One region of the Serratia sarumanii genome, then DNA from elsewhere that is predicted to be linked to it. Evidence: predicted binding sites of a transcription regulator. Region 1 holds the regulator's gene; each other region holds the start of a gene.
What was found. The regulator Fur, encoded in region 1, represses iron uptake genes when iron is present. The targets are predictions, from matches to a motif close to ATAATAATGAGAACNACTATCAA.
Positions count from the first base shown of each region.

Region 2: exbB (tol-pal system-associated acyl-CoA thioesterase) is a predicted target of Fur. The motif match lies at 5,089-5,111, and genes of this name have one in related genera.
Region 3: fepD (Fe(3+)-siderophore ABC transporter permease) is a predicted target of Fur. The motif match lies at 3,511-3,533, and genes of this name have one in related genera.
Region 4: entS (enterobactin transporter EntS) is a predicted target of Fur. The motif match lies at 1,071-1,093, and genes of this name have one in related genera.

Region 1 covers NZ_CP124750.1:1,208,834-1,216,219, reverse strand. The annotation lists gene ybfF (esterase) at 1-614, shown strand, start outside; gene ybfE (LexA regulated protein) at 871-1,158, shown strand; gene fldA (flavodoxin FldA) at 1,423-1,962, shown strand; gene fur (ferric iron uptake transcriptional regulator) at 2,291-2,737, shown strand; gene SSARUM_RS05710 (beta-N-acetylhexosaminidase) at 2,985-5,642, opposite strand; gene chiQ (ChiQ/YbfN family lipoprotein) at 5,656-5,982, opposite strand; gene chiP (chitoporin ChiP) at 6,030-7,386, opposite strand, start outside.
Region 2 covers NZ_CP124750.1:4,297,102-4,304,487, reverse strand. The annotation lists gene dkgA (2,5-didehydrogluconate reductase DkgA) at 1-116, opposite strand, end outside; gene yqhD (alcohol dehydrogenase) at 404-1,567, opposite strand; gene SSARUM_RS20375 (AraC family transcriptional regulator) at 1,794-2,681, shown strand; gene SSARUM_RS20370 (DedA family protein) at 2,749-3,411, opposite strand; gene metC (cystathionine beta-lyase) at 3,542-4,753, opposite strand; gene exbB (tol-pal system-associated acyl-CoA thioesterase) at 5,185-6,162, shown strand; gene exbD (TonB system transport protein ExbD) at 6,166-6,588, shown strand; gene SSARUM_RS20350 (LacI family DNA-binding transcriptional regulator) at 6,644-7,386, opposite strand, start outside.
Region 3 covers NZ_CP124750.1:3,582,040-3,589,425, forward strand. The annotation lists gene gltX (glutamate--tRNA ligase) at 1-1,261, opposite strand, end outside; tRNA gene SSARUM_RS17045 (tRNA-Val) at 1,556-1,631, shown strand; tRNA gene SSARUM_RS17050 (tRNA-Val) at 1,660-1,735, shown strand; tRNA gene SSARUM_RS17055 (tRNA-Val) at 1,774-1,849, shown strand; tRNA gene SSARUM_RS17060 (tRNA-Lys) at 1,857-1,932, shown strand; RNA gene SSARUM_RS17065 (RtT sRNA) at 2,008-2,131, shown strand; gene fepB (Fe2+-enterobactin ABC transporter substrate-binding protein) at 2,327-3,334, shown strand; gene fepD (Fe(3+)-siderophore ABC transporter permease) at 3,549-4,604, shown strand; gene fepG (iron-enterobactin ABC transporter permease) at 4,604-5,641, shown strand; gene SSARUM_RS17085 (ABC transporter ATP-binding protein) at 5,659-6,465, shown strand; gene fes (enterochelin esterase) at 6,503-7,386, opposite strand, start outside.
Region 4 covers NZ_CP124750.1:312,478-319,863, reverse strand. The annotation lists gene entS (enterobactin transporter EntS) at 1-994, opposite strand, end outside; gene SSARUM_RS01410 (enterobactin synthase subunit F) at 1,171-5,115, opposite strand; gene SSARUM_RS01405 (MbtH family protein) at 5,148-5,354, opposite strand; gene fes (enterochelin esterase) at 5,329-6,702, opposite strand; gene SSARUM_RS01395 (TonB-dependent siderophore receptor) at 6,987-7,386, shown strand, end outside.

The sequences.
Region 1 (7,386 bases):
ATCACGGCCTCTCCCCGCGCGCCGACGACATGAACTATCCCGCCATGGCACAGGATCTGCTGGCGCTGCTCGACGAACTGCAGCTGGAGAAAGCGATCGTCATCGGCCATTCGATGGGCGGCAAAGCGGCGATGGCGCTGACCGCCATCGCGCCCGAGCGTGTCGCCAAGCTGATCGTTATCGACGTCGCGCCGGTGGATTACCAGACCCGCCGCCACGACGAGATTTTCGCCGCGCTGAAGGCCGTCAGCGCCGCCGGCATCACCCAGCGCCAGGCGGCCGCCGAGCTGATGCGCGACTACCTGCAGGAAGAAGGCGTGATCCAGTTCCTGCTGAAGTCCTTCCACAACGGCGAATGGCGCTTCAACCTGCCGGTGCTGATCGCACGCTACGAAGACATCACCGGCTGGCAGGAAGTTCCGGCCTGGCCGCACCCGACCCTGTTCATTCGCGGCGGCCTGTCGCCGTACGTGCAGGACAGCTACCGTGCAGACATCGCCCGCCAGTTCCCGCAGGCTCGCGCGCACGTCGTCGCCGGCACCGGCCATTGGGTGCACGCCGAAAAACCGGAAGCGGTGCTGCGCGCCATCCACCGTTTCCTCGACGAAGCCTGAAAAACACGCTCCCCTGGCGAAAAAACGCGCTAAAGATAACGGCTTAGCGCGTTTAGCCCGCAGTTAGGCATTGTCGCCGCTCCATCTGCTGGGGTAATATGGCGCGCTATAATTTTGCCGCCGCGCCAGCGCGTTCATGAACGCCGGTTCGGGGGTGAATTTGGGTTAGGGTTTATTGGCCCGAAGTGTGTTAACCGATGCCTCCGGAAGCGTGCGAGCGCTTTTTGATGCAAACTCCCTTGCAGTACCGCTACCTATGGCAAAAGAACAAACGGATCGCACGACGCTGGATCTGTTCGCAGATGAACGCCGTCCGGGGCGCCCGAAAACCAACCCGCTCTCCCGCGATGAACAGCTTAGAATCAATAAGCGCAATCAGTTACGGCGCGATAAAGTGCGTGGATTGCGGCGCGTAGAGCTGAAAATCAACGCGGATGCGGTGGACGCCCTGAACAAACTGGCGGAACAGCGCAACATCAGCCGCAGCGAACTCATCGAGCAGATGCTGTTGGCGCAACTGGCGGAAGAACAGCCGGAACATTGATCTCTTCGGCCGCACGCGCGGCGCGGCGTTAAGGACAACGCCGGATCGACCACGCTTTTCTTCATTCTCCGGCATCGCATAAATGCGATAAAACCCCGGCGCCACTTTCTGGCATGATACGCATTTACCGGCTAGAGACTGCGCCTGTCGGCGCCCGCCCCGGAGGCGAAAGGCTCTTGCCATGGCATCATTTTAATCGGCGTCAGCGGCGGCAGTGCCGGCGTCGAGTAATGCAATTACTTGAATTTAAAGGTTATACGCGATATGGCTACTGTAGGCATTTTCTTTGGCAGCGACACTGGCAATACCGAAAACATTGCCAAAATGATCCAGAAAATTCTCCAGAAACAGTTTGGCGACGACGTCTCTGAAGTGCATGACATCGCTAAAAGCAGCAAAGAAGACCTGGAAGGGTTCGATATCCTGCTGCTGGGTATCCCGACCTGGTACTACGGTGAAGCACAGTGTGACTGGGATGATTTCTTCCCGACGCTGGAAGAAGTCGACTTCAACGGCAAGCTGGTGGCGCTGTTCGGCTGCGGCGACCAGGAAGACTACGCGGAATACTTCTGTGACGCGATGGGCACCATCCGCGACATCATCGAACCGCGCGGCGCGGCCATCGTGGGCCACTGGCCGACCAAGGGCTACCACTTCGAGGCCTCCAAAGGCCTGGCGGACGACAACCACTTCATCGGTCTGGCGATCGACGAAGACCGCCAGCCGGAGCTGACCAACGAGCGCGTGGACGCCTGGGTCAAACAGATCGTCGAAGAGCTGAGCCTGGCCGATATCGTCGGCTAAGCCCGGCACTGGCGAAAGGTTGAACAAAGGCCCTGTAAAGTGCATAGTGTGCCCACAGGGCCGTCATCGGCAGCAGGGATTGCTGCGATAGAAGCTACAGATTTGTAACTTCCCACCCCGTCACGGTAGACTGAGATATCGGTTTATCCCATCCATCAAGGCGTTGCATGCAAAACATGCAATAGTGCAATTATATCTTTGTTAACAACCGGCGGTTTCTATTTAGTACAACCGGTTCTATAATGAGACGCATTAACTCTTTGTGCCGACCGATGCCACAGGCGAGTACGCCTCAACTTGATTAGCATAGTAACAGGACTGAATTCGCATGACCGACAACAACATCGCACTGAAGAAGGCCGGCTTAAAAGTCACGCTTCCGCGACTCAAAATCCTGGAAGTACTGCAAAATCCGGAATGCCATCACGTCAGTGCGGAAGATTTGTACAAAAAACTGATTGATATGGGCGAAGAGATCGGGCTGGCAACGGTTTATCGCGTACTGAACCAGTTTGACGATGCGGGCATTGTGACACGTCACAATTTCGAAGGCGGCAAGTCCGTGTTCGAGCTGACCCAACAGCATCACCACGATCACCTGATTTGCCTGGACTGCGGCAAAGTGATTGAATTCAGCGACGAATCCATCGAAGTTCGCCAGCGTGATATCGCCAAGCAGCACGGCATCAAGCTCACCAACCACAGCCTGTACCTGTACGGCCACTGCGAAACCGGTGACTGTCGTGAAGACGAAACGCTGCACGACAAGAAATAAGCCTGACCGGCTATGAAAAACCGCCTCACACCGAGGCGGTTTTTTTATGCCCGCCGTGCAACGGGCAAAAAAATCCCCGGACAAGCCGGGGAAAATCATGTCATGAAATATCACAATTGCAGCGGCACTGCGACTCCACGTACTACTCTCACTTCAACGTCCGCCCCGCGCCGACACGCGCGAAGGCAGACGCATTCCCCCTTCGTTATACGGCCTGCCGCCGGGGCAGCAGGCCGTTGCACCGGGCTTAAACCTTCTCGGCGCGGCTGTAGCGTTTACCGTCCGGGCTGACCGAACGCACCTGAACGTCACCGGAAACCGCCGGTTTGGCCTTGGCGTCATAGCGCTGCCACTGCTTGCCGCCGTCGGTGGAATACTCGATGCCCAATCCCGGCAGCGCGATATTCGCCTCCAGCTTGCCGCCCGCTACGCGCGCGCCCGGCACCGGCAGACGGTAAGCGACGCCGCCTTTGTCCAGCTTGGCCAGCTCACGCTGGCCCAGAATATTAGCGAAGCGCAGCCAGTCTTTCTCCAGCGCCTTGGTATCGACAAAGTGGGTTTCCCCTCCTTTGTATTCGCGGCCGGCGCGATAGTCCTGCTCCCAACCGGCGCGGTGCCAGGCGCGTTCCGCCACCGACAGCGCGCGTGGGAAGATCATGTATTCCATCTGCGGATCGGTGCGCTGGGTTTCGCTCCACAGCTGAGCGGACAGCCCGTAGGCGCCCGGCCACGGCTTGTCGCTCTTGGCGCTGAAGGGGTTGCCGTCGCGGTCGACCGAGGTTTCCGCGTTCTGCGGCATGTTGTCCGGCGCAAAGCTGAACACCTTGCGCTCGTCGCTGAAGCGGGTGCCCCAGTAGTAACCGCGCTCGTCCGGGTTCACCTCGTAAGGGAAGTCCATATAGACGTAGTCCGGGTTGGAAACCACCACTTCATACCCTTTGTTGGCCCAGTCGTTGACGCTATCGAAACCGCCCCAGTACAGGGTATCCCAGAAGTTGACGCCCACGCGCGAGGTGGCGAACGCCTTCGCGCTCTCGGCGTCTTTCAGGCCGTCCTGCCAGGCCTGCATTCTGTCGATGCCGTGCGCCTTCACCAGCTTGCTGACCTCTTGGCCGAAGTAGCTCGGCAGGTGCTCCATGTCGGCCACCTTGCCTTCTTTGATCATCGTCTGGCACACCTGCGACTTGGCCCACGGCTTGTCTTCGTTGCTCTGATCGATGATGCCTTTGCCCGGCTCCGGTTTCGCCTTGTCGGTATAGCCGGCGCCCAGGCGAATGTTTTTCGCTTCGTCGCCGCCGAAGTGCCAGGTCTTGATCGGCTGGCCGGCTTCTTTATGCATCTGGGCGATTTCGCCGATCACCTTGTCGACAAAGCGCTGGGAAGAGTCCAGGCACGGGTTCAGGTAGCTCTGGCGGTTAAAGAACTGCACGGAGGTGGTGTTGGAGGTATCGGTCGGATCCACCAGGCGGAATTCGTTGGCCTCCTGCTCTTTCCCGGCGGCATGCAGCTTTTTATAGCGCGCTTCCATCGAGACCACCGCGGCGCGGGCGTGCGCCGGCATGTCGATCTCCGGGATCACTTCAATCTGGCGCGCCTGGGCGTATTTGATGATGTCGATATAGTCCTGACGGCTGAAGAAGCCCCCGTAGACGTCCGGCCCCTGGCCGTACTGCGGCAGCAGGCAGGTGGTTTCGCTCAGATCGTGGCAGCGCTGGCCGCCGACTTCCGTCAGCTCAGGCAAACCGGGGATCTCGATGCGCCAGCCTTCGTCATCGCTCAGGTGGAAGTGGAATTTGTTGAGCTTGTAGGCCGCCATCTGATCCAGCAGGCGCAGCACCGCGTCCTTCTTATGGAAGTTGCGCGCCACGTCGAGGAAAATGCCGCGATACTCGAAGCGCGGCGCATCGCTGGCGTCCAGCGTGGCGATCTTGCCGCTGCCGTCGCTCGGCACTAACGACAGGATCGACTGCAGCCCGTAGAACACCCCGGCCTGATCGAAACCGATCACTCGCGCCTCTTTCTTGCCGATTTTCAACTCATAGGCGCCTGACACCGCCATCGCGCCTTTAAACTTGCCCGGCTGAATGTCGGTCTTGATCGGATAGCCGTTGGCCTGAACCGGCACGCCCAGCAGCGCAAAGCGCTGGTTGACGGCGTCCGCCGCCGGCTTGACCAGCGTGCTCAGATCCGGTGCCACGCCGTTACGCAGATCGGCGTCCTGCGCGTGTACTTTCACCTGCATCGGCGTCGGCACGATCTGGCCGCGCAGCGCGCCGGCAGGCAGCGTCTGCAGATCGGCATTGCTGACAAAGCGCGAAGCCGGCGTCATCAGAATATTTTTGTCGTCCTTGGTGCGCTTCCACTGGTCGCCGGTGAACGGCGCCACGAACTGATCCAGATTTTCGGTATCGGTATTCGCCAGCATTTTCGGCTTGGCGTCGCCGGACGTGGCATACCAGCGCGGCAGGAAGTCGTTTCTGAACAGCTGCCAGTATTCGGCCACCACTGGAATTTCCACCGCCTTACCGGCCGGGAAACCGCTGAATTTGGCGGTCGGCTCCAGCTTGTACAGATCGCCGGTGAGGTGAGCTATCTTGAACTGGTCGTTGTCCACCCGCAGGGTCTGGCGCGGGCTGTGGAAATAGATGACCCAGTCTTTGCCGTCGATCGCCTGGCCGTCGTTGCTGAGGGTGAACAACACCCGGTTGCAAGAGGCCCAGTCGGCGCCCAGCGCCGCGCAATCCACGCCGTTTTCGCCGGCGCGGTTATCCAGCATTTTTACGTTCAGCTTCAGCTGACTCAGTTGATCCACCAGCTGTTGATCGGCCATGGCGTTTCCCATGCCGCCCAGGAATCCCATCGTTGCCGTCAAAGCGGCTAATGCGCTCAGTTTGAATGCGTTCATGTTCTTGTCCTTCTTAATTATTGTTATCGCGAATTTCTTGCCACAGCTTGCCGCACTTGGCGTCGTAAGCCTGACCGTTGCCGCTGTGAACCGCCATAATGCAGTTCTGATAATCCATCACCCGCACCGTTTCCTGCGCGGCGAACTGCTGGTGCTGCTTCTCTTGCTTCAGCACGTTCAGCACCGCCTTGCAGGGCTGCAGACGCTCCGGCGAACCTTCGGCGGTGTTGATGCAGGCGCTGTAAGCCTGCTTCAATTTGGCATCTTCCGGCGGCGCGGCGGGTTGCGCGCAGGCGCTCAAGGCCGCGGCGGCCGCCAACATCAGCATGATTTTTTTCATCGTTGAATTCCCTTAACTTGCCCCCGGCGGCGAGGCCGGGGAACGCATCAGAAGATGGTGAATGGCGCGATGACCATGAACTTGACGTCTTTCTCGTCCTGGAAGATGTTGCCGTAACCGCCGCCCCAGCTCGGGATGTTGGTGTGGTTGTCATACTGGGTGTAGTGCAGCTTGATCAGCGTGCCCTTGGCGCGCCCTTCCTGGATGGTGTACATCGCGTCCAGGCTCCAGGCGCTCTCTTTCAGGCGCTGGCTCTGATCGTAGATCGGGTTGGTGCTCGGCTTGGCGTCCCAGGCGTAAACGTAGGAGCCGCCGACCGCCATGCCCGGCAGGTTCCAGTTGCTGAGGTCATACATCACGCCGGCGTACACCGCTTTCTCGCCGTTGGCGTTAAAGTCAGAGCGGTTGTCCCACCACACGTCCAGACGGCCGTTGGATGAGGCGTAGGTTGGGGTCATGCGCTGCAGGAAGAAGCCCTGGTTGCCTTCCGCCTTGACCATGGTGCCTTCCAGACGCCAGTTGAACTGCCCGGTGGTGTAACCGAAGGTCAGCGCCTGCAGCCAGGCCAGGCCGTCGTAGATGCTGTTTGGATCGTTCTTGTCGCTGATGCGGTCTTCCGCACCGTAGAACTGGTAACTGGTGGTCAGCGGGTTGCCCAGCAGATCGAATTTGTAAGACGCTTTAGTGAAGTATTGATTCACGTATCCCTGCGCCTGGCCGAAGGCGGCTTCCAGCACCAGATCGTTTTTGAAATCGTATTTGGCGCCCAGCGAGTGCAGGTAGGAGACGCGGGTTTTCCTGTCGTTCTGGCGGAAGTCGTCCACCTCGATATGCCACGGTGCCTTGTATTTGTCGGCCCACATGTAGGAGAAGCTCAACGCACCGGCATCGCCGTAGTCGAACTTGGCGCCGGCTTCGGCCCCCTGATAGGTGCCCGGCATAAAGCTCCAGTGTGGCGCCAGCAGGGTTTGGCCGCTCGGCTGAATATAGCCGGCGCGCGCCCAGACCGGGCCGTATTTGAATTTGGCGGCGGCTTTGTACAGGCTGATGCCGCCCTTGTCACCGGAATAGTCTTCGTCGTAGGTCCGGTTTTTCGAGGAAAACGCGATCTCGTTCGGGTGGCCGCTGGCGCTGGATTCCGCCAGCTCGATGGCGGTGAAGGCACCGACGTCCAGACCGAACATATCCCAGGCGTAGCCCGAAGCGAAATCCAGGCTCAGGTTGGCGGTGGAGTGCGACAGGTTGGTGGTGTATTGGTTGTAATCCTTGCTGTCCGGATTGAGATCTTTACGGTCGCGCTCACGTTGCCAGTAATAGATGCCGCCGGTCAGCGTGGAATCATCGATAAACCCTGCGGCTTTCGCCTCAGGCGCCATGGCAAACCCTGTTCCCAACAGCGCGCCC
Region 2 (7,386 bases), 2.0 Mb from region 1:
AGCGCTTTGCTCACCGCGCGGGTGGTCTCTTCAATACTCGCCTGCCAAACGCCGAGACCCAACTGCGGCATCAGATTACCATCGTGGAGTTTGATGATGGGTTGTTGCGTTGTCATGCGCATCTCCTTGTGTACGGATTGCGGCGCCTGCGGCACCGAAACGGCTATAGATAAATTCTAGTTGGCAAAGTGGGCGGTTGCCGGGTTTGCCAGCCTAATTTCAGCGGTGGCGGGAGGGCGATTTTCTCGCCGCTCTCCCTGCGAATGAGCGGTAAGACGGGTGGTGCGAAACGATCGGCGGCGCGCTGAGGCGCCTGACGGCGCCCGGTGATCGGCCGGGCGCCGGATGCGGCGAAAAATGGCTGACGGAGACTAAAGCCTAGCAAAAAATCGCCGTTTTGCGATTAACGCGCCGCTTCATAAATGCGGCGGCTGACGTCCAGGGTGATGTCCTGATGCTCGCCCAGGGCGGTCATGCCGTGCTGATGCAGCTTGTCGAGCAGCGCCGGAATGCTGCTGCCGTCGAGCTGGTAATCCGCCATGCGGGTCGGTACGCCCATCTGCTCGAAGAAGGCGCGAGTGGCGGCGATGGCGCCGTCGATGCGGCTGTCTTCGCTGCCTTCGCGCAGGCCCCAAACGCGGTCAGCGTACTGCAGCAGTTTTGCGCGCTTCTGCGCTTTCTTCTCGTGCAGCAGCGCCGGCAGCACGATGGCCAGCGTTTGCGCGTGGTCGAGATCGTGCATGGCGGTCAGCTCGTGGCCCAGCATGTGGGTTGCCCAGTCCTGCGGCACCCCGGCGCCGATCAGGCCGTTCAGCGCCATGGTGGCGCTCCACATCACGTTGGCGCGCACCGCATAGTTTTCCGGTTCGGCCAGCGCGCGCGGGCCGTCTTCCAGCAGGGTCAGCAGCAGGCCTTCGGCGAAGCGATCCTGCACCTTGGCGTCGACCGGGTAGGTCAGATACTGCTCCAGGGTGTGCACGAAGGCGTCGACCACGCCATTGGCGATTTGGCGCGGCGGCAGCGAATAGGTCACCACCGGATCCAGTACGGCGAAGCGCGGCTGCACCAGCGGCGAGAAGAAGTGCTGCTTGTCGCCGCTGCTTTTACGGGTGATCACCGCGCCGCTGTTGGATTCGGAACCGGTGGCCGGCAGTGTCAGCACGCAGCCCATCGGCACTGCGTCGGCGATGTGGCTGCCGACGGTCTGCAGGATATGCCAGGCGTCGCCGTCGGCGGTGTAACGCGCGGCGGCGGCGATGAACTTGGTGCCGTCAACCACCGAACCGCCGCCGACCGCCAGCAGGAAATCGATGTTTTCCGCCTTCACCACTTCGACCGCTTTCATCAGCGTTTCGTAGGTCGGGTTCGGCTCGATGCCGGAGAACTCCCGCACGTCGCGGCCGGCCAGCGCGCTGTACACCTGATCCAGCACGCCGTTTTTCTTCACGCTGCCGCCACCGTAGGTGATCAGAATGCGTGCGTCCGCCGGGATCTGGCCGGCCACTTCGGCAATTTGGTCCTTGCCGAACAGGATTTTGGTTGGGGTATGCAGAATGAAGTTTTGCATGGATGATTTCTCTCTTTCTGTCAGGCGGGCGCCAACGTGGCGCAAAGGTTTCTGGCCCGTATTGTCAGGAACCTGGCGGCAACGCACAATGCACATTCCTGTTTGGTTCTTGCCTATTTCTACAATCCTCTGTAGGAATAGCGAATTTTAAATTATGATTTATGCCGAATCGTTCTGACTGTAAGAGGGTGTTTCCGTGATTGAAATCGATGCGCAGCGCAGCCGCATGGCGCGCCAGGCGATGGCTATCGCCACCGGCAACGGCTACACGCCGTCGCCGGTGCCGCGGGTGAAGATCCTGTATGTCGATCGCCACTGCCCGCGCCAACCGGTGATGTACGAACCGGGGATCGTCATCATCTTTCAGGGGCACAAGGTCGGCTATTGCGGCAGTAAGGTGTTCCAGTACGATCCGCGCAACTACCTGCTGATGACGGTGCCGCTGCCGTTCGAATGCGAAACCTTCGCCAGCCCGGAACTGCCGCTGGTTGGATTGGCGGTCAATATCGATACCCAAATGCTGCAGGATTTGCTGATCGACATCGGCGACGACGACTACCTGATGCAACCGCGGGCGGAGAGCAACGGGGTGAACCTGGCCGAGCTGACGGAAGCGCTGCTGTGCGCCACCGAACGCCTGCTGGACGTGATGGCCAAGCCGCTCGACGCCCGGGTGCTGGGGCCGCAGATCGTGCGCGAGATCCTTTACTACGTGCTGCGCGGCACCTGCGGCGCGTCGCTGCAGGAGTTGGTCAATCGCCATACCCACTTCAGCCAGATCGCCAAGGCGCTGCGGCGCATCGAACATCAGTATGCCGACAACCTCAACGTCGAGCAGTTGGCCGGCGAGGTCAACATGAGCGTCTCGGCGTTCCACCACAATTTCAAAGCGGTGACCAACACCTCGCCGCTGCAGTACGTGAAGTCGTACCGGCTGCATAAGGCGCGCCTGCTGATGGTGCATGACGGCCTGAAGGCCAGCACCGCGGCGATCCGCGTCGGCTACGAGAGCGCGTCGCAGTTCAGCCGTGAATTCAAGCGGCTGTTCGGCATGACGCCGAGCGATGAAGTCGCCCGGCTGCGCGAGGCCAACCCGCTGCTGCTGGAGGGCTGAGCCGCGTTTACGGGGGCAGGACGATCTTGCGGGGCGCTGGTCGAGAAGGCGCTGTAGCGCGCCGGATTTAGGAAGAGGAAGCGCGCTTTTTGCGCCAGATCACCAGCATGGCGCCCAGCAGGCCGACGAACAGCAGCAGCAGCGGCAGCAGCATCAGGCCGGTCATCACCTGGCTTTCGTAGCGTTTTACCAGAGGGATTTGACTGAAAGCGTAGCCGAGGCCCACCAGCGCACAGACCCAGATCGCCGCGCTCAGCCAGTTGAACACCTGGAAGCGCGAGCTGTTGAGCCCGGAAATGCCGGCCATGGTCGGCAGCAGCGTGCGCACGAAGCCGAGGAAGCGGCCGATCAGCAGCGCCGTCAGCCCGTGGCGATTGAACAGGTTGTGCGCGCGCTGGTGGTACTGCGCCGGCAGCTGCAGCAGCCAGCTCTTCACCAGGCCGGTGTGGCCCAGCCAGCGGCCCTGGATATAGCTCAGCCAGCAGCCGAGGCCGGCGGCGGCGGTCAGAATCAGCAGGGTGGGGGCAAAGCCCATCACGCCTTTGGCGATCAGCGCGCCCGACAGCAGCAGCAGGCTGTCGCCGGGGAGGAAGGAGGCGGGCAGCAGTCCGTTTTCCAAAAACAGGGTGGTGAAAAGTACGGCGTAAACCACCCAAATTACGCTTGGATCGGCGAGGGCGATAAAGTCCTGCTGCCAAAGCGCATGAATAATCTCTCGTAATACATCCATTTTATGTCCTGTTGCATGCCGGTTGCGCCCGGGGTCACGTTCTCCAGGATGCGGCGGTTACCGTATCTGACAGTTACCCGATTAGTGTACCGCTAATAGCTTAAGCCGACATTAAACAAGGCGAAGAAAATTACCGGAATCCGTCTTGGCGCACGCCGCTGAGGCGATCGAAGCCGGCCGCCAGATCGGCGATCAGGTCTTCGACGTTCTCCAGGCCGATGTGCAGGCGCACCAGCGTGCCGGAGAAATCGACGCCGCCCGCCGGACGGATCGCTTCCAGCTCTTCCGGCTGGTTGGCCAGGATCAGCGACTCGAAGCCGCCCCAGGAGTAGGCCATGCTGAAATGGCTGAAGTTGTCCAGGTAGGCGGCCAGCTGCGCATCATCCAGCCGCTCTTTCAGCACGAAGGAGAACAGCCCGTTGCAGCCGCTGAAGTCGCGGCGGTAGAACTCGTGGCCCTTGCAGCTGGGCAGGGCCGGGTGATTGACCGTCGCCACCTCCGGCCGTGCCGCCAGCCAGTGGGCGACTTCGATGCTGCTGCGCTCGTGCTGCTTCAGGCGCACGCTCAGGGTGCGCAGGCCGCGGCTCGCCATGTAGGCGGTGTCGGCATCCACCATCTGCCCCATCAGGTAGGAGTACTCGCGCAGCCGATCCCAACAGCGCGCGTTGGCGACGGCGGTGCCGAGCATGTAATCGGAATGGCCGATCAGGTATTTGGTGCCGGCCTGAATCGAAATGTCGATGTCGAAATCCAGCGCCTTGAACAGCACGCCCGCCGCCCAGGTGTTGTCGATCATGATCACCACCTCCGGCGCCACGGCGCGGATGGCCTGCACCATCGCCGGGATATCCTGCACTTCCAGGGTGATGGAGCCGGGGGATTCCAGGAACACCACGCGGGTATTGGGCTGGATCAGCGTGGCGATATCGGCGCCAATTAATGGATCGAAATAGGTGGTGCTGACGTTCATGCGGCCGAGGATATGGGTGCAGAAATCCTGGGTCGGTTCGTACGCCGAGCCGGTGACCAGCAGGTGATCGCCGGCGCCGACGAACGACAGGATCGCATTGGCTACCGCCGCCGCGCCGCAGGGGTACAGCACGCAGCCGGCGCCGCCCTCCAGCTCCACCATCGCATCCTGCAGCGCGAAGTGGGTCAGGGTGCCGCGTCGGCCGTAAAACAGTTCTCCGTGGGCGCGTTGCGCGGTGGCGTGTTTTTTGGCGGCGACGGAGTCGAAGACCAAAGAAGAGGCGCGTTGCGTGACGGGATTGACGGAGCCCTGGGTGTAGCGCTTGCCGCGGCCGGCGCCGATCAGCGTGGTTTCGATATGTTTTGACGTCATGGTACCTGGCTCACCTCTGGTTGCTCTGCACGTGCCGGTTTGCGATAGCCCTTACGTTATCATGAGTTAATATAGCCATCCAGACGTTTTAACTTCCAGATACAGAAACGGCTATAATTGGCTGCCGACCGCGCATTTCTCGCCTCATCCTTCTGCCGAGCGGCGAGAGAGAAGCCCATTCATCGGTCGAGATGCCGTTCGGCAGCGTGGCCTTGTTGCGCCGTTGTGGGGGAAAAGTAACGAAATAACCCCATAAAAGGGGCGTTTGGCGGTGAACGGACGCGGATTGGCGCTTTGCCGCGGGGTTGGCTAAAATTTTCTCGTTTATTTGGTAAATAATAATGAGAACTACTATCAATCCCCGGTTGGTTTGATATGATCGCACGCTGAATTATTCCTTAATTTTGATCGGTAATGGGTGGAGGCACAGCGTGAAAACGGCTGGCAAGAATTTAAATCAAGGATCGTTCGGCCAGGGCCGGGCGCAGTGGGGCAAGGCCTTTGGCCGCAGCCTGATGGCTTCAATGGTGCTGGTCGTGGGGCTGGCCGGCAGCGCGCAGGCGGCGCCGGCGGCCAATCCGGCCGTTACCGAAAGCGTTGCGCCGACCACCGCGCCTGCACCTGCAGCCGCCGCGCCGGAGAGCATCACGCCGGTGAACCCGGCGCCAACGATCCAGCCACCGGAAACCCGCGGCATGGATCTGTCCGTTTGGGGCATGTATCAGCACGCCGACGCGGTGGTGAAAGCGGTAATGATCGGCCTGGTGCTGGCCTCGATCGTGACCTGGACCATTCTGTTCTCCAAAGGCAGTGAATTGCTGCGCGCCAAACGTCGCCTGCGCCGCGAACAGCTGGCGCTGGCCGACGCGCGCTCGCTGGATGAAGCTTCCGAGCTGGCGCAAAACTTCGGCTCGCAGAGCGTCAGCGCTGTCTTGCTGAACGACGCGCAAAATGAGCTGGAGCTGTCCGCAGAGTCCAGCGACAACAACGGCATCAAAGAGCGTACCGGCTTCCGCCTCGAGCGCCGCGTGGCGGCCTACAGCCGCAACATGGGCCGCGGCAACGGTTTCCTGGCCACCATCGGCGCCATCTCGCCGTTCGTCGGCCTGTTCGGCACCGTGTGGGGCATCATGAACAGCTTCATCGGCATCGCCCATTCGCAGACCACCAACCTGGCGGTCGTGGCGCCGGGCATCGCGGAAGCGCTGCTGGCGACCGCGCTGGGCCTGGTCGCGGCGATCCCTGCCGTCGTTATCTACAACATCTTTGCCCGCGTCATCAGCGGCCATCGTGCCCAGGTAGGCGACGTGGCGGCGCAGGTCTTGCTGCTGCAGGGTCGCGATCTGGATCTGGCCGCAACGGCGGAAGCCAAGCGCTCACAGCACGCACACCAACTGCGGGCGGGGTGAGTCATGGCGATGCGCTTAAATGAAGATCTGGACGACAGCGGCGAATTGCATGAAATCAACGTGACGCCGTTTATCGACGTCATGTTGGTGCTGTTGATCATCTTTATGGTGGCCGCGCCGCTGGCAACGGTAGATATCCGCGTCGATCTGCCGGCTTCTTCCGCCAAACCGCAGCCGCGGCCGGAAAAACCGGTGTTCCTGTCGGTGAAGGCCGACAAGCAGCTCTACGTTGGCGATCAGCCGGTGAATGCCGATCAGCTGACTTCGGTGCTGGATCAACGCACTCAGGCCAACAAAGAAACCACCATCTTCTTCCAGGCGGACAAGAGCGTGGACTATGAAACGCTGATGAGCGTGATGGACACTCTGCGTAAAGCCGGCTACCTGAAAGTGGGGCTGGTGGGCATGGAAGGCGCCGCCAAGTAGCGGCAGCAAAACGATAAAGGGCGCTCAGGCGCCCTTTTTTATAGATTCAGAAATATCACTCCTCGGCCAACAACGCCCGCGAACCGGCATGGCGCCAGTGGATACGGCCCGGCAGGTAAAGCGCGTTCTGTTCCAGCGGCCGCTCGTCGATGAGCGCGGTGACCTGGCTGAAGCTATGTTGCGCCAGCGCCCGGCAGTCCTGCGCCACCGTGTCTATCTTCAACGTCATGCAGTCGAACAGGTAGTGATCGTCGAAGCTGCATAGGTGGATGTCGCTTTCCATTAGCTGATGCTGAGTCAGATAACGCAATACCCCTTCCAACAGGCCGCAGGCGGCGGTGAACAGCGCTTTGGGCGGACGCCCCAGCTGTGCGCACAGCTGAGCGAACATCTCGTAACCCGAGCTGGGGTGATAGCTGCCGTTGATGATCCATTCCGGTTTGCACGATACGCCGGCGCGCTCCAGGCCAAGCTGGAAGCCTGCCAGCCGATCGCGGGTCGGTGAAATGCGCGGTTGCCCGCCGAGAAAATAGATCTCATCCGGATGCTGACGCGCGACCTTTTCCACCAGGTCGGCGGTCGCATTAACCGAGTCGGTGATCACCAGCGGCAGTTCGGAACCGGCGATCAGGCGATCCATCTGCACCACCGGCAGCCCGGCGTTGATCTTCTGGTATTCCGCGTCGTTCAGCTGGCTGGAGGCGACGATCAGGCCGTCGACCTGCCGCTGCACCAGACTGTTCACCGCCATCATCTCCTGCGCCGGGTTTTCATCGGTACAGGCGATCAACAGCTGCA
Region 3 (7,386 bases), 2.4 Mb from region 1:
TGCCAACACCCAGCTCATCCGCCGTGCCCTGAATGGCGTCGTGCACGTTTTCCGGCGTCCAGACGGTGATGGCGGCCAGCTTGGCGCGCACCGCTTCCAGCGGCTGACGCGCCACCGGGCGCAGGTGCTTCTTGGCGGCGTCGGCATCGAACTCGCTGAAGTCTTCATAGAAGTAGCGGCAGGACTCCGCCATCTCTTTCAGCGTTTTGCAACGCTCGCCCAGCAGCTTGACGATGTCTTTCAGTTCCGGGCCGTTGCGGGTTTCAAGGCCCAGTTGCTCAACGTGCCACGCCAGATGCACCGCCACTTCTTCCGCCGGCATATGGTTGATGTAGTGGTGGTTCAGCCACTGCAGCTTCTCGGTGTTGAACGCGCTGGCGGATTTGTTGATCGCTTCCAGCGTGAAGAACTCTTTCATCTCATCGATGGAGAAGATCTCCTGATCGCCGTGGGACCAGCCCAGACGCACCAGGTAGTTCAGCAGCGCCTGCGGCAGATAGCCGTCGTCGCGGTACTGCATAACGCCCACGGCGCCGTGACGCTTGGACAGTTTTTTACCGTCGTCGCCGAGGATCATCGACACGTGTGCATATTCCGGCACCGGCGCGCCCAGCGCTTTGAGAATGTTGATCTGGCGCGGGGTGTTGTTGATGTGGTCTTCGCCGCGGATCACGTGGGTGATTTCCATGTCCCAGTCATCGACGACGACGCAGAAGTTATAGGTTGGCGAACCATCGGTACGGCGGATGATCAGATCGTCCAGCTCCTGGTTGCTGAATTCGATCGGGCCGCGAATTTTGTCGTCGAAAATCACCGAGCCTTCCTGCGGGTTGCGAAAGCGCACCACGTGCGGCTCGTCGTCGGTGTGGCTGCACTGGCTGTCGCGGCAGTGGCCGTCGTAGCGCGGCTTCTCGCCGTTTTCCATCTGCTTCTCGCGCAGCGCTTCCAGACGTTCCTTGGAGCAATAGCATTTATAGGCAGTGCCCTGCTCCAGCATCTCGTCGATGACCGCGTTGTAACGATCGAAACGCTTGGTCTGGAAATACGGGCCTTCATCCCAATCCAGGTTCAACCAGTTCATGCCATCCATAATTGCGTCGATCGCGTCCTGGGTGGAGCGTTCCAGATCGGTATCTTCGATACGCAGAACGAACTCACCGCCCGCATGGCGGCTGAACAACCAGGAATAAAGTGCGGTACGCGCGCCGCCGACGTGAAGATAGCCGGTCGGGCTCGGTGCAAAACGGGTTTTGATTTTCATTGGGTTCACTGCCTTATTACGCAACGCGTGTCGGCGGTTGCCGACGATTGCTCGGAATTGAAAAAAGAGTGGACGACATTGTAACACCACGCGCTAATTCCTCAACGCCGACACGATATTGCGCCGGTCGATTTCGCGCGTTTTGCGGCGAGTTTCGCATAGCGTTGCGCAAAGAATCGGCGCCGCTGGCGATAATTATCGCGCCCTGCCTAAATTTGCGGCGAACGATTGAAATCATTTTAAAAACCGTTGACTCACTTTGAACTATCCCTATAATGCGACTCCAACAAGACGGGGCGATTAGCTCAGTTGGTAGAGCATCTCCTTTACACGGAGGGGGTCGGCGGTTCGAGCCCGTCATCGCCCACCATCTTGTTGAGAAAAATGAGAACGAATGAGGGTGATTAGCTCAGTTGGTAGAGCATCTCCTTTACACGGAGGGGGTCGGCGGTTCGAGCCCGTCATCACCCACCATCATTCTCTCGTTTAGCAGTGCCTGGAAGTCCTGAAGTGGGTGATTAGCTCAGTTGGTAGAGCATCTCCTTTACACGGAGGGGGTCGGCGGTTCGAGCCCGTCATCACCCACCACTTCTGCGGGTCGTTAGCTCAGTTGGTAGAGCAGTTGACTTTTAATCAATTGGTCGCAGGTTCGAATCCTGCACGACCCACCAATTCAGAAAAAAGCGCCTTTTGGCGCTTTTTTCGTTTCTGCGCCACCCAACTCTGACTTCATCTTCTCGCAGGCATAGTTTACCGAGTCGTGAAGGATGAAGAACCGTAGAGGTTCGAGCATCGCGCAGCGATACGACAACGCGCAGCGTTGCCCGCAGGGTGAGGCCAAAGGCCGAATCAATCCTGCACGACCCACCAATTCAGAAAAAAGCGCCTTTTGGCGCTTTTTTCGTTTCTGCCGATCGATATCCCTTTCTTCTTCATTCACCACACGCTGAGATACGAATGGTTATCATTTTGCCGGCTTGGATGGTAAATTAGCGGGCATCCACCACGCAGCCAATCCGTCGCCGGATTGATAAGCCTTAGTTCAAGGAAAGAAAGAGCCCGCTCATGACCCTATCCTTACGCCAGCTGTTCATTGCATTTATCGCCACTTCCAGCCTGCTGCTCAGCGGCTGCGGCCCGGACGACAAGAGCGACGGGCAGAAACCGTCCGCCCCCGTTGCCGACAGCAGTTGGCCGCGCACCATCGACAGCGCCAAAGGGAAATTCACGCTGGAAAAACCACCGCAGCGCATCGTGTCCACCAGCGTCACCATCACCGGCACGCTGCTGGCTATTGACGCCCCGGTGGTCGCCAGCGCCGCCACCAGCCCAAATCCCCTGGTGGCCGATAAGCAAGGCTTCTTTACCCAGTGGAGCGAAGTGGCCAAACAGCGCCACGTCGAACGGCTGTATCAGGTGGAGCCCAATGCCGAAGCCGTCGCCGCCGCCGCACCGGATTTGATCGTCGTCGCCGCCACCGGCGGTGATTCGGCGTTGAAGCTGTATGACCAGCTGTCCGCCATTGCGCCGACGCTGGTGCTCGACTATGGCGACAAAAGCTGGCAGCAGCTGGCCAGCGAGCTCGGCGAGATCACCGGCCATGAAGCCGGCGCCAAACAGGCGGAGGATCGTTTCGAACAGCGCGTGGAGCAAGTGAAGCAGGCGATCGCGCTGCCGCCGCAGCCGACCACTCCGCTGGTGTATGCCGACAACGGCCGCGAGGCCATGCTGTGGACGCCGGGTTCCGCCCAGGGCAAGTTGCTGACCCAGCTCGGCTTCCAGCTGGCCACCCCGCCGGAAAGCGCCAAAGGCAACACCAGCATGGGTAAACGCCATGACATCATCCAGATCTCCGGCGAAAAAATGGCCGAAGGCCTGAACGGCAAAACGCTGATCCTGTTCGCCACCAACGAGCGCAAAGTGCAAGAGGTGCTGGCCAACCCATTCCTCAAACATCTGGAGCCGGTGGAACAGCGGCACGTCTACGCCGTCGGCAACGACACTTTCCGTCTCGATTACTACAGCGCCACCAACATGCTGAACCAAATCGAACGGCTGTTCAAAAAGCCCTGAACCACGCCGTCGGCAGGCCAGCCTCCTGCCGACGTTTGCCATAAACAGGGCAACCGTTCACATTCAATCAATTGAAATATCAATAGTTATTAACATCGTCACCGCACCTGCGCCACCAACCGGCGGGTGCATGCGGGCGTAAACTCGTGCTACTATTAGCGCCCGCATGAACGCAAATAACAATGAGAATAAAAATCATACAGGAGTTACCGGTGTGAACGTACCCACTCCGACTGAGCGGACGCTTTCGTCCGCACCGCACGCAGCTTACGCCAGTGGCTTCAAACGCATCGCCGGGTTCGGTATCGGCTTGGCGCTGTTGCTGCTGTGCATCATTGCCAGCCTGATGCTGGGTTCCAAAGCCATCCCCTTCCATACCGTCTGGCTCAGCCTGCAGGGCGCCGCGAGCGGTTCCGACAGCACCATCATTCTCAACGCCCGGGTACCCCGCACGCTGGCGGGCATCTTGGCCGGCATGGCGCTCGGCGCCGCCGGCGCGCTGATTCAGGCGTTGACGCGCAATCCGTTGGCCGATCCCGGCGTGCTCGGCATCAACGCCGGCGCCAGCTTCGCCGTGGTCATCGGCATCATGTTTTTCGGCGCCGCCACCACCGAAAGCTATATGGCCTACGCCTTTGTCGGCGCCGCCCTCACCACCCTGCTGGTCTATCTGATCGGCACGCTGGCGGGCGGGCGCATCAACCCGGTGCGGCTGACGCTGGCCGGCGTGGCGATCGGCGCGGTGCTGCTCGGCATCACCACCGGGCTGTCGCTGATCGATCCGCAAACCTTCGACCAACTGCGCTTCTGGCAGGCCGGTACGCTGGATATCCGCACGCTGTCCACGCTGCCGGTCACCGCCCCCGCCATTTTGCTCGGCTGCCTGCTGACGCTGCTCATCGCCCGGCCGCTGAATACCATCGGCATGGGGGAAGATCTGGCTATCGCGCTCGGCGCGCGCGTGGTGCTGACTCAGGTCATCGCGGTGATCGCCATCACGCTGCTGTGCGGCGCGGCAACCGCCACCGTCGGCCCAATCAGTTTCATCGGCCTGATGGTGCCGCATATCGCCCGCTGGTGGGTCGGCCCCGACCAGCGCTGGATCCTGCCCTACTCCATGCTGCTGGCGCCGATTTTACTGCTGTGCGCCGACGTGGTCGGCCGTCTGCTGGCGGCCGGTGAGCTGCGGGTTTCCATCGTGGCGGCCTTCATCGGTGCGCCGGTGCTGATCTGGCTGGTACGCCGCAAGAAAACGCTGGGGGGGCTGTGATGAGTCTGCCCCACACGTTGCATATCGGCCGCCCGGACGGCGTCATCAACTGGCGCATGCCGCTGCGCCTGCTGTTGGTCAACCTTTCGCTGCTGGCGCTGTGCCTGGCGATGGCCGTTGCCGCGCTGTGCTACGGCACGCTGCAGCTTTCGCTGGAACAGGTCCTTGCCGCGCTCAGCGGCGAGGCGCCGAAAAATCTGGTCACCGTGGTTACCCAATGGCGCTTGCCGCGTATCGCCATGGCGCTGCTGTTAGGCGCCGCGCTCGGCATGAGCGGCGCCATCTTCCAGTCGATTATCCGCAACCCGCTCGGCAGCCCGGACGTGATTGGCTTTAACATGGGGGCTTACACCGGCGCGCTGATCGCCATCACCCTGTTCAACGGCGGCTATTACTACATCGCCGGCGGCGCGCTGGCCGGCGGCATTCTCGCCGCGCTGGCCATCTACCTGCTGGCCTGGCGGCAAGGCATCGCCGGCTTCCGGCTGATCATCGTCGGCATCGCCATCAGCGCGGTATTGGTCTCCACCAATACCTGGCTGATCATTACCGCCTCGCTGGAGCGCGCCATGGACGCCGCCATGTGGCAGGCCGGTTCGCTCAACGGCATGACCTGGCAGAAAGCCCAGCCTGCCACGGCGTTCATCGTGCTGGCGGCCGCGGCCGCGCTGCTGATGGGCAAACGGCTGCAGCTGCTGGAAATGGGCGACGACACGGCGCGCGCGCTGGGCGTGAACGCCGAAGGCAGCCGGCTGTGGCTGATGCTGTTCGGCGTCACCCTCACCGCCGCCGTCACCGCCACCGCCGGGCCGATTTCCTTCATCGCGCTGGCGGCGCCGCAGATCGCCCGCCGCCTGGCCGGCCAATCCTCGGTCACCCTGACGTCCTCGGCGCTGATGGGCGCGGCGCTGCTGATCGGCGCCGACGTGGTGTCCCAACATCTTTTCGCACCGATCCAACTGCCGGTCGGGGTCGTGACCGTCTGCATCGGCGGCCTGTACCTGATTTGGCTGCTCATCCGTGAGGCCCGCAGATAATGAAGAATGACAATGCCATGAGCCACCGCCTGCACGCCTCGCACCTGAAGCTGGGCTACGACAATAAAATCATCGCTGACGATCTGAGCGTGGCGATCCCCGACGGCGCCTTCACAGTGATCGTCGGGCCGAACGCCTGCGGCAAATCGACGCTGCTGCGCGCCCTGTGCCGTCTGCTGAAACCCAGCGCTGGCGAGGTGATGCTGGACGGCAAAAACATCAGCAGTTTCGCCACCAAGGCGCTGGCGCGCGAGCTTGGGCTGCTGCCGCAAACCTCTATCGCACCGGACAGCATTACCGTGGCGGATCTGGTATCGCGCGGCCGCTACCCGCACCAGAGCCTGCTGAAACAGTGGACGCAGGCCGACAAACAGGCGGTGGAAGCCGCCATGGCGGCCACCAACGTCGGCCAGCTGGCGGACCGCAGCGTCGACGAGCTGTCCGGCGGGCAGCGCCAGCGCGTCTGGGTGGCGATGGCGTTGGCGCAGCAAACGCCGCTGCTGCTGCTGGATGAACCGACCACCTATCTGGACATCGCGCATCAGATCGAGCTGCTGGATCTGTTCCGCCAGCTCAACCGCGAGCACGGCCAAACCCTCATCGCGGTGCTGCACGATCTCAACCACGCCTGCCGCTATGCCGATCACATCATCGCTATGCGCGACGGCAAGATCGTGGCGGAGGGGAAACCGGCGGAGATCATCACCGCCGAGCTGGTGGAACGGGTATTCGGCATGCCGTGCATGATCATCGACGATCCGCTGTCCCACACGCCGCTGGTGATCCCGCGCGGCCGCTACCACTGCGACACGCCGCAGGCATGAAAAAGGCCGGGTTAGCCCGGCCTTCGTTTATCCATGACTAGGGAGCCAACAGCGCCCGCAATCCGTCGAGCAAACCGCCGCGCCAGCAGACGGCATCATGCCCGCCGGCGAATACGCGATAATCGACCCGATGCCCCGCCTCCACCAGCGCCCGATGCATTTGGCGATTGACCTGATGAATATCCCTCTCCCCTTCACCGGCTTCCTGAAAGACGCGCAGCGGCGTCGCGGCGCACAAGCCCCGCCGCACCTGTTCAGTCAACCAGCCGACGTCGGCGTCATACTCCTCAGCCGGGTTAATCATCGCTTCAATATGCGGCCACCAGAAAGAACCCGACTGGGTCAATACGCAGCCGAAACGCTGCGGCCAATGCAACCCGGCATACAACGCCGCCAACCCGCCGTAACTCTGCCCCGCCACCACCGTGCGCTGCGGATCGTCGCTGTAAGGCGCACGCGCCGCCACCTGCGGCAGCAGCTCCTCTTGCACCGCCCGCCAGAAAGCCGCATTGCAGGCCAATTCTTCCGCACGCCGCGCCATGTCTATCACGTCGATAAACAGATAAAGCGCCGACGGCAGCCTTCCGTTAAGCGTCTCGGCGTCCAGTGCGGAAAAAATCGGTATGCCATGCAGCCAAAATTGCCCGTCCAGCAGTACGACTAACGGGCGGTCTTCCCCTGCGCCGGTGGCGTACAGCCAGATGTTGCGTCGGTTAGCCAATCGTTCGCTGTGCCAAAAGAAGTGCTGCAAACGCCCAGACGCGGCGGGCAATGCTTGCCCGGCGTCCAACGCCCGCCACGCTGATTGATCCGGCGCCGCCGGCAAATGTATCGCAGACAACGGGAAGCCGCGGCTGCTGCAGTGTGGCGCCACCGGATTGAGCGGATCATGGCGCATCAACGGAAACAACGAACACCACC
Region 4 (7,386 bases), 900 kb from region 1:
GCAGCGAGTTCAGCGCGCTCAGGTAGCCGAACGCCACCAGGCACAGCAACGCCAGGCTGTACCACGGCATCAGGCCGAACAGGCCAATGGCGGCGAACGCCGCGATCGCCGTCAGCAGCATCACCCAGCCGGGGCGCGCCACGTGCGCCACGCGCCCGCTGGTGAACGCACCGATGGCCGCGCCGAGCGGCACGGCGGCGTACATATAGCCGAGGTGGGCAGCGTCGATGTGCCAGCTCTCCGCCATCGCCGGGTACAGCACGCGCACCGCGCTGGCCATGGTCAGCAGCGCGCCGATCAGCGCCACCATGCCGATCACCTTGTTCTGGAACAGGAAGGCGAAGCCGCCCGCCAACGCGCGCAGCGGGTGTTCACGCGGCTGCGGCGGCGGCATCAGCTGCGGCAGGCTCAGCAGCGGCAGCAGCGTCAACAGGGTGCCAAACGCCGCCAGGCCGTAGTTCCAGGCAATGCCCATATGGGCAATCACCAGGCCGCCAATCGCCGGGGAAAGAATCGAGCCGAAGCGCACCGTCAGCATGCTGATGGCGCCTGCCTGCACGATGTTTTCGCGGCCCACCAGCGCCGGCGTGGCCGCCAGCAGCGCCGTCACCCCCACCGCGCCGAAGAAGCCGTCCCACACCGCCAGCAGATAAATGGCCGCCAGCGAAGGCGACGGCAATAGGGCGTTGAGGCACAGGCCGACGAAGCCGACGCCGCAGGTGGAACGCGCGAACAGGATCAGCCGGCGCCGCTCATAGCGATCGGCCAATACGCCTCCCATCAGCAGCCCGGCGAACATGCCGCCGCCGGCCAGCGTCACCGCCAGCCCGACCTGCAGGGTGGAACCGGTCAGCGCCTGGATCTGCACCGGGATGGCGATCGCCATCAGCCCCAGCGCCACAATGGAGATAAAGCGCGCGCAGAATACCGCGCGGAAAGCCCGGTTGGTTTTCAGCAGGCTAAAATCAAGCAGGATGGAGGGTTTGCTACTCATCGGTTGTTCACCACATCTTTAAACGGGGATTCTGCAGTTGCGGGGCGCTATGCTAGCACAGATGGCGAAATCAATAATGATAATAAAACTCATTGATATTCAACTGTGAGCAACCGCAAGAAACGCCGCCACACGCGGGGTAATCCCCGTGCCTGGCGGCGAGATGACGGGCGCGATTACAGCGTGCGCAAGATCCGGTTCAGCAGCGGCCCCAGCACTTTGAACGACGCCGGCGAAACGATATCGACATGCGCGCAGTCCAGCTCGTGCGCCTGCAGCGCATCGACGTACTGCGACCAGGTCTGCTGCACGTCCATCCCTTCCTGCAATGTGCGTTTGGCGACGAACAGCGTCGCCTGGCCGCGGAAGCGGGCGGTGCGCGTGTGCGACAGCAACCGCACCGAATCGGCGTAGTTGGCTTCGATGTTGTCGAACATCGCGGTGCGCGTCTCGCCCAGCGCCGGATCGAGCGTATCCTGCGACACCGCCAGGAACTGCTCGCGCTCGCGCTGCACTTCCTTCAACACGTTGTCGTCCAGCATCACGTCCCAGTTTTGGGTCTCCGGCGGATAGGTATCCAGCAGGCCGAGGAACGCCACCTGCTCGCCGCGCGCCTGCAGCCGGGCGGCGATGCCCTGCGCCAGCGTGCCGCCCAGCGAGTAGCCGATGAAGTGGTATGGCCCGTGCGGCTGTACCTGCAACACCGTCTGCAGGTGGGCATCCACCACCTGATCCATATCTTCGCTCAGCGCCAGCGGGCCGTCCGGCCGCGGCGACTGGATACCGACCAGCGACCAGTGCTGATCGAGATAGCGCGGCAATACGCTGAACTGCCAGGAGAAACCGGACGCCGGGTGCAGACAGAACAGCGTCGGCCCCTCGGTGACGCGCAGCGGCAATACGCTGTCGAATCCGCTGCGATCGGCCTCTTCCTGCGTACGATCTTCCGCCAGCAAGGCCGCCAACTGCTCAACGCGCGACGCCACCATTACCTGGCCGACGGACACCGCCTTGCCCAGATCGCGGCGCAGCTCCGCCGCCAGCCGCATCGCCAGCAGCGAATGGCCGCCGAGCGCGAAGAAATCGTCATCGGCGAACACCTGCTCGCGCTGCAGCAATCGGGCAAATACCGCCGCGATCTCGCTTTCCAGCCCGGCCTGCGGCGGCCGCCCAGCCTTGCGCTCGCCGCCCTGCGGCTGCGGCAAGGCCTTGCGATCCAGCTTGCCGTTGGCGCTCAGCGGCAAATCGCTCATTTCCACCAGCGCCACCGGCACCATGTGCGGCGGCAGCCGGTCGGCCAGCGCCGCGCGCAGGGCTTCCGCATCCCAGCCCGCGCCAGGCTGCATCACCAGATAGCCCACCAACTGGCGCGCATCGCCGCCGGCGTCCACCGGCGTGCCCTGCAACACCAGCGCGTGCGTCACCGCCTGGCGCACGCCCGGCAGCGACAGCAAGGCGTGGTCGATTTCGCTCAGCTCGATCCGCTGCCCACGGATCTTCAGCTGATCGTCGCTGCGGCCCAAATATTCCACCGCGCCGTCCGGCAGCCAGCGCGCCACGTCGCCGGTGCGGTACATGCGCCCGCCCTCGCCGAACGGATCGGCGACAAAGCGGCTGGCGGTCAGATCCGGCCGGCCAAGGTAGCCGTGCGCCAGCTGCACGCCGGTCAGATACAGATCGCCCGCCACGCCCGGCGGCACCGGCCGCAGGCGCGCGTCAAGAATGCGCAGCCCGGTGTTCCATACCGGCAGGCCGATCGGCACGTTGGCGCCGGTCACCTTCGCCAGCGCGTCGCCGTGGGCCGGATGCCAGGTCACGTCCACCGCCGCTTCGGTCGGGCCGTAGAGGTTGTGCAGCGGCACCGCCGTGCGGCTTTGCCACAGGCGGCACAGCTCCGCCGGCAGCGCTTCGCCGCTGCAGAACACCTGGCGCAGCGCGGCGCAGCTCGCCACCGCCGCGTCGTCGTCCAGGGCGGCAACGAAAGCCGCCAGCATCGACGGCACGAAGTGCAGCGTGGTAATGCGGTGCTGCGCGATCAGCTGTTGCAGCTGCTGCGGATCGCGGTGCGCCTCCGGCGGCGCCATCACCAGCCGGGCGCCGACCATCAGCGGCCAGAAGAATTCCCATACCGAGACGTCGAAACTGCACGGCGTTTTCTGCAGCACCGCGTCGTCCGCCCCCAGCGGATACTGGTGTTGCATCCACAGCAGGCGGTTGACGATCGCCTGATGGCCGACCAGCACGCCTTTCGGACGCCCGGTGGAGCCGGAGGTAAAGATAATATAGGCCGCATGGTTCGGCGTCGGGCCCGCGATCGCCACCCCGGCGGCGTGGTCGGCCGGCAGCGGCGCGTCATACAGCAAAATTTCGCCCTTGTCGGCGAACCGCGCCTGCTGCGCCGGGTTGGTGATGACCAGCCGGGGCGCGGCGTCTTCCAGCATCATCGCCAGCCGCTCGTCCGGATAACCGGTGTCCAGCGGCAGATAGGCGGCGCCCGCTTCCACGATCGCCATCAACGCCAGCGACAGGAACACCGAACGCGGCAGCGCCACCGCCACGATGTCGCCCGGCCGCACGCCCTGCGCAACCAGCTCACGCGCCAGCGCCATGACCTGCTCGCGCGTTTCGCGGTAGGTGAAATTGAAATGCGCATCCGCCAGCGCCGGCGCGTCCGGCGTGGTTTGCGCCTGCTGCGCCAGCAACTGGCTCAGCGTGGTCGCCGGCACCGGGTGCGCCGTGTCGTTGACCCGCGCCAGCAGCGCGTGATCGTCGGCGGTCAGCATATCGGCTTCGCCGATCGGCAACGTTGCCTGCGCGGCGAACTGCGCCAGCAGCAGCGGCAGTCGCTGCAGGTGCGCCTGCAGTTCCTGGCGACCGTAACGCTCGGCGTTGGCCAGCAGTTCCACCTTCAACTGATGGTGTTCGTCGATAAACAGCGCAATCTCCAGATCGCGCACCGGCCCGGAGGCCAGATCGTGAGTGATGCCTTCGATACCGGCGAAATCCAGCTGGTAATCGAACATTTTGAAGTTGAAGACCGTGCCGTACAGCGGTTCGCCGTCGCCGATGCGCCCCAGATCGCGCTGCACCTGCTCGGCGTCGTAGCGCTGATGGCGGCGCACCGTTTTCAGCTCGCGGCTGATGCGGGCGGCGGCCTCATACAGCGTGGCCTGCGGCTCGAGATGCATCTCCATCGGCAGTACGTTGATCACTGGCCCGGCGGCGCACAGGGCGGCCGATCCGGTACGGCGCATGAAGATAAAACCGGCGCTGAAACTCGGTTGGCCGCTCAGGCGCGATACCCACAGCGCCACCAGCGCCACCGCCATATCGGCGGCGTTCAGCTTCTGCTGCGCGCCGCACTGCACCAGTTCGGCGAAAGCCTGCGGATCGCAGCGCTGTTCCAGCCGGTGGATGCGCGGCGTGGGGGTTTGCCCGGCCAGCGGCTGCGGGCAGAGCGTGGCCGGCGGCGGCAACTGCCGCGCTTTTTCGAGCCAGAAATCGGCGTCGCGCTGCCAGGCCGGCGCCTCCCGGTAAGCCTGGTATTCCGCCACCACGTCGCTGAACGCCGTGAAAGGCGTCGGTTCCAGCGCGTCGCCGCGGCAAATATGGGTGTAAATCGCCGCCACGCGGCGAGCGATGGCGGTGAAGCTGAAACCGTCCACCAGCAGATGGTGATAGCGCTGATACCAGAACCAGCGGTTATCCGCCAGGCGCATCACCACATGGCGATACAGCGGTGCGCCGCTGCCGGCGCGCAGATCGCTCGCCAGATCGATGTCCATCAGCGCGCGCGCGGCGGCTTCGGGATCCGGCGACGTCGTCAGATCGACAAGTTCCGGCTCGTGCACCGCCAGCGCGTCATCCAGCCATTGCACCGGCACGCCGTCGCGTTCCGCAAAACGCAGGCGCAGCATGTCCACCTCGCCCAGGCCCTGGATGATGGCCTGCAGCAGAGGCTCTACGGCAATGGGGCCGTTGAGTTCGATGGCGTGGGCCACCGCGTAGGCATTGCGATGCGGGGAGATTTGATCGGCGACCCAGATGCCGGGTTGCGCCGCGACCAGCGGCCATTCGCCCGCAAGCGCCGGGCCGCTGAGAGAGTTAGGGGTGTGTGACACTGCTTATTGCTCCCGTGATTACCTGGCGCCGGTCACGCCTTGCTTGCTGCGACCGGCAGAATGTCTTGCCAATGCTGTTCCAGCCACTCGGTGCACGCGGTGCGCGCCGCCGGGCCGAAGACGATCGTCCAATCGGACGGAATGGCGCGGAAATCCGGCCACAAACTGTATTGTTGTTGTACGTTGCGCAGCACCAGGCTGCGCTGCTGTTGATCATCGAACGGATTCAGGCTTTCCATCATGTGTTCCTCGTGCCGTCGCCGATGCCGGATAAGCGGTGGCGAAAGCGGAGGCCCAGACCGCCTGCAGCCCGTCGGTCAGGCCGCTGCGCCAGCACAACGCGTCGTGCCCGCCTTCCACCACCCGGTAGTGCACCCGATGGCCGGCGTCGCTCAGGCGAGCCGCCATTTCGCCGCTGACCCGATGCACCAGCTTTTCCTGCGAACCGGCTTCCATAAATACCTTCAGCGCACCGTGGTTGCCCAGGCCATGCCGTTCCACCTGCTGCATCAGCCAGCAGGCGTCGTCGGGGATGCTCGGCAGCTGCAGCATGTCGCGCCGCGGCCACCAGTAGGAACCGGACTGGGTAATTACCGCGCCGAAGCACTGCGGCCAGCGCAGCCCGGCATACAGGGAAGCCAGGCCGCCAAAGCTTTGCCCCGCCACCACCGTATCGGCCGGTTTGTCGCTGTGCGGCGCCCAGTCGGCCAGCTGCGGCATCAGTTCTTCCTGCACCGCCAGCCAGAAATCGTCCTTGCAGGTTAATTCTCGCGCCCGGTGCGGCAGATCGATGATGTCGATCAACACATACACCGCTTCCGGCAACGCCCCCTCGCGGGTCAGCTGCATCAGCGGCTCCCAGACCGGCATCTGCTTCGCCCAGAACTGACCGTCGAGCAGGATAGCCAACGGACGCTCGGCCGGCTTGCTGTCGCCGGTGGTGTAGATCCAAACGTCGCGGCTGTTGCCCAGGCGCTCGCTCTGCCAGGTATGGCGCTGCAAACGCGCCGGCAGCGGCGGCGTGCAGCGCCCGCTGGCGATCTCATACTCGTCGAACGAACGCCATACCGGCTGCGGCGGCGCATCCGGCATGTGCAGGCCGGAGACGCTGTGGCCGCTGGCGCTTTGCCAGGAGCGATACGGGTTGAGCAGATCGGGGGTGGCGCTGGCGAACACCTGGTGCCACCAGTGGCGCAGGTTGTGCATGTTGGCGTGCGCATCGTCGCCGCTGAACGCCGGCGGCCGCTCGTCAAAGCAGGGAATAAAGCAGTAGCTGCCGCGCCAGGCGCCGCTCAGCTCGGTCTGCCAGTACCACACGTCGGTGCCGGCCAAACGCTGCAGGCTTTGCGGCGGATTCGGCTGGTGATGGTCGGTCAGGCAGTTGATGTTGATCCACACGCGGCGGTAGGCGGAGGTCAATTCGCATCCCTGAGGATCGCGCCAGAAAAAGGTGGTTCGCCAGCGGCCGTTACCCGCCGGTTCTACCCATGGCGTACCGCGCCGTGCCACCGTCAACCACCATCCTGGACTGCCCGCATTGCTGCTGGCCAATAATCTGCTGCTTTCTGACTGTAGTTCTGTATTCACAACGCCTACCCATTTTGTAGTTGGCGGCACCGGGAACGTCGACTTTTCCCTATCGCCGGCCACCGCCCGAACGCACTGTACGCCAAATACTATTGATAATAATTTGCATTTGCAATAGTGTGTAAGGCTTGGAGATCGTGCTGGTATTGCGCGCAACGGACAGGGATCGGGGATACATCAATGGCATCCCTTGCCGCAGCCGATTTTCTATTTCCGACTACACAAAAACTACAACCGCCCTTCCCCCCGTTCGGCGAGGGATGGCAGCAAGGTAGGACACTCAAATGAAAAGCAAGCTATCACGTTATTCTTTAGCCACTCTTATCGGCTTGGGATTGGGCGCGTCCGCGTTCGCCAACGCCGCGCAGCAGACCGACACCCCCACCACGGAAGAAAACAGCGGCGCAGCGGATAAAAAGCCGCGCGGCGAAGACACCATCGTCGTGACCGCCGCCCGGCAGAACCTGCAGGCGCCTGGGGTGTCCACCATCACCGCCGATGAGATCAAGAAACGCCCGCCGGCGCGCGACATCAGCGAACTGATCCGCACCATGCCCGGGGTTAACCTGACCGGCAACTCCACCAGCGGCCAGCGCGGCAACAACCGCCAGATCGATATCCGCGGCATGGGCCCGGAAAACACCCTGATTCTGATCGACGGCAAACCGGCCTCCAGCCGCAACT